DNA from 2 places in the Pseudoalteromonas sp. Angola-30 genome. Region 2 is predicted to be linked to the other one. Evidence: riboswitches for the same ligand, from Rfam matches in the RefSeq annotation. Region 2 holds a riboswitch; the other holds the start of a gene.
The links. A riboswitch is a leader RNA that binds a small molecule or an ion and turns the genes downstream of it on or off. The one in region 2 is predicted to bind cobalamin.
Positions count from the first base shown of each region.

Region 1 (2,467 bases), on a different contig from region 2:
ACCCTGTACTAATACCCGCAACGGCCATAAGCAGTACTACCCCAAACGACGCGCCTGAAGATATGCCAAATAAATACGGATCAGCGAGCGGGTTACGAGTAACCGTTTGTAAAATAAGTCCTGCAATAGCCAAACCTGCACCCGCCATAAATGCAAGTAAGGTACGAGGTAACCTAAGCTCATAAATAATACGCGCGTTAAACGAGCCCTCCCCTGCTGATAAAACCCCTGTGAGCACATCACTTAACGGCGTATCTGCGGCGCCAAAACTCAGTGCGCTAAAAAGGCTGCCCAGTGCAATTAATACGGCTGCTATAAATATTGTCCACTGGTTTATTTTTGTTATATCCATTTAATTAATAGCCATAAAAGTAAGTAATATGAGGAATAGTTTGGCCATTTTCTGTGCGCTGAGGGTGGCTAGTTACGCGCGCACAGACCCCAAAAACATCCGCTAGCATGTCCTCACTAAGTACCTGCGCAGGCGAACCTGTATGTGTTATTTTACCTTTATTAATAACCACCAGCTCATCGCACATAGCGGCTGCTAAATTTAAATCATGAAATGAGGCAAACACAGTAACCCCTAGCGATTTTGCCAGTTCCATCACTTGTATTTGGTATTTAACATCTAAATGGCTGGTTGGCTCATCCATGATGAGTAATTGCGGTTGCTGCACTATAGCGCGGGCAATCAATGCACGTTGCTTTTCGCCCCCCGAAAGCGATTCAAAATTTTGCTTACACTGTTGCTCAAGCCCTACGGTTTTTATTGCCTGTGTAATTTTTTGTTTGTCGCTGTGGGTGGTGGTGCTAAATAATGATTTATGAGGTGTAAGCCCAAGGGCAACCACATCAAATAATGTTAGGTTAAATTGCGCAGGCGTTTCTTGTAGAACTACAGCAACATATTTTGCGTAGTCTTCACTTTTAAGCTGCCAAATATCCTGCTGATTAAAGGTAACGTTACCAGCGGTGGGTTTATTAAAGCGATACAAACAGCGCAATAAGCTCGACTTACCCGCCCCATTTGGGCCAATTAACCCAATAAACTTACCCTTAGCTATGTGTAAATTAATATTGTTTAAAATGGCGTGTTCATCGACTTCCCACGACACATTTTGAACGTTTAATAAGGGTGTATTTGGCGCTAATGTAGTTTGCAAAAGTGAGTCCTTGGAAAGCGTGCACTCACTAACACACAGCTAAAAGACTAGTGCATCAATAAAAATGAGTTTACCCGCTCGTTAAAAAAGTATACCAATCTAGAACTTCTCATGCTGATTGATATGTCTCATTTGTATCTGACTTAAAGCGTGATGCTAATTACAGTTACGGGAATAGTTGAGGAATTTCACCCCATTCCAAATGAGGGTCTATTATGGGCGGGTAAGTAAATAATTTAAAGCAAAAAAAACCGCGCTCATTAGAGCGCGGTTAATAAAGGGAGTGTTTAAGCAACGCTTAAAACTTGTATTCCATACCTAGGCCAACGTAGTCTTGGTCAACATTGTTGTCCATATCAAAGCTTGAGTAAAAACCAAATACTTTAATGTTTTTATTAAACTTATGATCAACACCTACAGAAACTGCCGTTTTGTCGTCGCTGTCATCAAAGTCCATTGCTTGGTATTGCACTTTAAACGTGTTTTTACCCATGCTGTAGGCTGCGTTTAATAAATAGCCGTCAGCTTCTGCGCTACCGTCTACTTTTTCTTGAGTTTGGTACATAGCGCCTAATTTAAAGCTCTCTACTTTACCTTGAATTGACGCACGCACTACATCGTAGCCATTTACTTCGCTATCGGCTGCAACCGAGGCGTATACCGCACTCTTTTTAAGTGCAGAGTCACCGTAAGTAACCGCCATTGAATAACCGTTATCTGCATCTACGTCATCTTCGGCAATAAATGTAGCAAGTACTTTAAAGCCTTCGTAGCTTTTAGATGTATAAGTGATTGAATCACCTAAGCGGTTTTCACCTTTAAAGACATTTTTAATATCGCCTTCAAGGTCATTAAATAAATCTAACTTACCTTGCGATTGTTTAAGCGCTGTATCGTTACGACCCACAACAACTTGACCATATGCACCTTTTAAACCTACATACTGGTTACGTGCAGAAATATTGTCGTCGTTATCACCTTTAGAGTCAGCATCAGATACATCAACTTGAAACTCAAACTTATAAACCGCTTCTAATCCATCAGTAATCTTTTCAGACCCTTTTAGGCCAAAGCGAGATGCATTACTTTTAATTTCAGTGAAAGACCCTTCGCCATCATCAGACGATTGCACAGTAACATTCGCTTTACCGTATACATCAACGTCTGCAAACGCGCTAAAAGATAAACCACTTACTAGTGCAACACATAAGCTCGATTTTACAAAATTCATGTTATTTCCTCGATAATCACAAGATTAATTTTTAAAACAGCTGCAGTTTGTCACCGTTAAATGACAGATA
Region 1 covers NZ_JAQREI010000002.1:334,032-336,498, reverse strand. The annotation lists gene PSH54_RS04430 (FecCD family ABC transporter permease) at 1-352, opposite strand, end outside; gene PSH54_RS04425 (ABC transporter ATP-binding protein) at 357-1,166, opposite strand; cobalamin riboswitch at 1,235-1,366, opposite strand; gene PSH54_RS04420 (porin) at 1,465-2,397, opposite strand.
Region 1: it holds a riboswitch for cobalamin, as region 2 does, so the genes downstream of both, PSH54_RS04425 (ABC transporter ATP-binding protein) here and PSH54_RS18345 (TonB-dependent receptor domain-containing protein) in region 2, are expected to answer to the same signal.

Region 2 (2,467 bases):
TGTTATTCCATATTCTTTTAACGTTATTTAAATGCATTATTAAACCTGCTTATCACGCAGTTGCGTATATTAGGCTATTCTTAATATCAATATTACTTAATAGCGACTGTTAAAGGCTTTGAATGCTTAAGTTTCTTGTTTTTATAATTATTATTGCGTGCAGTAAGTTTAGCTTTGCCAAGCCAATAAATGTAGATGTGTTGGTAGAGGACGGTTACTTTCCAATTATTATTAATGCCGAAAAAGAGCAAGGGTTAGCGCCTGAGTTTGTAAAAATACTCAATGACTCTCAAAGCGAATATAAATTTACTCTTAACTCTTTGCCTGTAAAAAGGCTCAAAAAGTGGGTCGAATGGGGGGAATTCGACATGTTGTTTTTAATGGCTATGCAATGGGTGCCTGAAGTAGCAAGAAGTGCCTTACAGGAAACGAGCTTTTATGTTATTGCTAAAAATGAGTTGTATACGCTGGCACAAAACGCCCAAAAGCAAAGCTATTTCGATGACTTACATGCTTTAACAAAAGCGGGAGTATTGGGGTATTCCTATCGTTTTGCTGATTTTAAAACCGATGCACAGTATTTAAGTGAAGAACACCAAGTTAGTTTAACAATCGATGAGTTTAACGTTGTTAAAATGCTGCTATTAAAGCGTGCCGATGTAGGGGTGTTAAATAACATAGCTTATCAATACTTTAAAAAGAACAACATTTTTAATATGAACCTGCTTTATAAGAGTAATACCCCAGATGCTATATACGATACTCATTTTTTAGTTAATCCTGCGCGCAGTAAAATTACGGTAAAACAAATGGATAAGCTTTTAAATTCGTCTGAAATAAAACCTAAAATCACAGCGCTTTTAAGTTCATACGGCGTAACATCCAGCTTTACTGAAAATAAATAATATAACCTTTAGCTATATAGACGTCCGTTGACATTTGTAAACAAACTGCTCACAATAACCGCCTATTTTCAAGGTGCTTGCTGGTTGCTAAATACAGGGTTTAAAGTATTAAAACTAACAGCGAGATAATCGGGAAGTTGGTGCGCCTTTATGACAAAAGCAATCCCAACACTGCCCCCGCAACGGTAAAGTATTAACGCATTTATGTGTTTACTGAGTCCGGAGACCGGCCTTGAAGTAATCTTACTTACTTAAATCTTTGCGGTGGGCAAAGATAGGGAACATCATGCTAAATAAAACAACTCTTGGCGTTGCTATCTCGGCTGCGCTGTCTTTTTCTGTATCTGCTGCACAAAGCCCAATTGAAAAAATCACTGTTACCGCTAATAAATTTGAACAATCAATAAAAAATGTTTTAGCGAGCGTTAATGTAATTGAACGCTCCGAAATAGATGCAAGCAATGTACGCGATTTACCAACCTTACTAAGCACACAGGTGGGTTTTCAAATTAATCCTAATGGTGGCTTTGGCCAAACGTCGGGCGTGTCTTTACGTGGTACAGGTTCTGGCGATACGCTAATTTTAATTGATGGTGTACGCACGGGCTCAGCCACGCTAGGACAAAAAGCATTAAGTAACGTGCCGCTAAATAGTATTGAGCGAATCGAGATCATAAAAGGCTCGCGTGCAGCTGTGTATGGCTCAGATGCATTAGCTGGGGTTATTAATATAATAACGCGTGAAGCGAGCAATGTATCACTTGATGCCACATTTGGCTCTAACGCTTATCAAAACTATCAGCTTGCAGGTTCAGTAAAATCAAATGAAGTGGTTAGCGCATTTAATGCAGGCTTTGAAAAAACCGATGGTTTTGATGCATTACAAGGTATAGCGCCCGATGACGACAGCTATGAAAATAAAAACGTAGGCTTTAAAGTAAACTATACAGATGCACACTACGGTAACTTTAAGCTACTAGGCCAGTACAGCGAAGGCTACGCGGACTACGATAGCAGCTTTAGCCCGGCTACGAGCACGGTTGAAAGAGGGGACTTTAAAAACTATCAACTGTCGGCGCAGTGGAGCAAAAACTACACTAACCAATCTCATGCTATAGATGTTGCTTTTGCAACCGATGATTCTGACAGCACATATGTGGACTCTTTTACCGGCGGGCCATTAACCAGTACATTTGTTACTAAGCGCTCGCAAGTAGATTACAGCGGCCAATACCGCTTAACAAATGCGCTTAATATTAGCGGCGGCGTTAATTGGTATAACGATGATGTATCGCAAAGCTCGCAAGCATTTGATGAAGATAGCCGCGATGTATTAGCGGTGTTTGTTGGGGCTTATTACGACACCGACACTGTGCTTGCCAATTTAACTCTTCGCCAAGACGACGATGAACAGTTTGGTGATGAAACAACCTATACTGCGGCGGCTGGTTATCATTTATCTGAAAATTCAACATTTAGAATTAGTCAAAGCACAGGTTTTAAAGCGCCAACATTTAACGATTTATACTACCCAAATTTTGGTAATCCAGATCTCCAACCTG
Region 2 covers NZ_JAQREI010000021.1:749-3,215, reverse strand. The annotation lists gene PSH54_RS18350 (ABC transporter substrate-binding protein) at 123-905, shown strand; cobalamin riboswitch at 973-1,142, shown strand; gene PSH54_RS18345 (TonB-dependent receptor domain-containing protein) at 1,192-2,467, shown strand, end outside.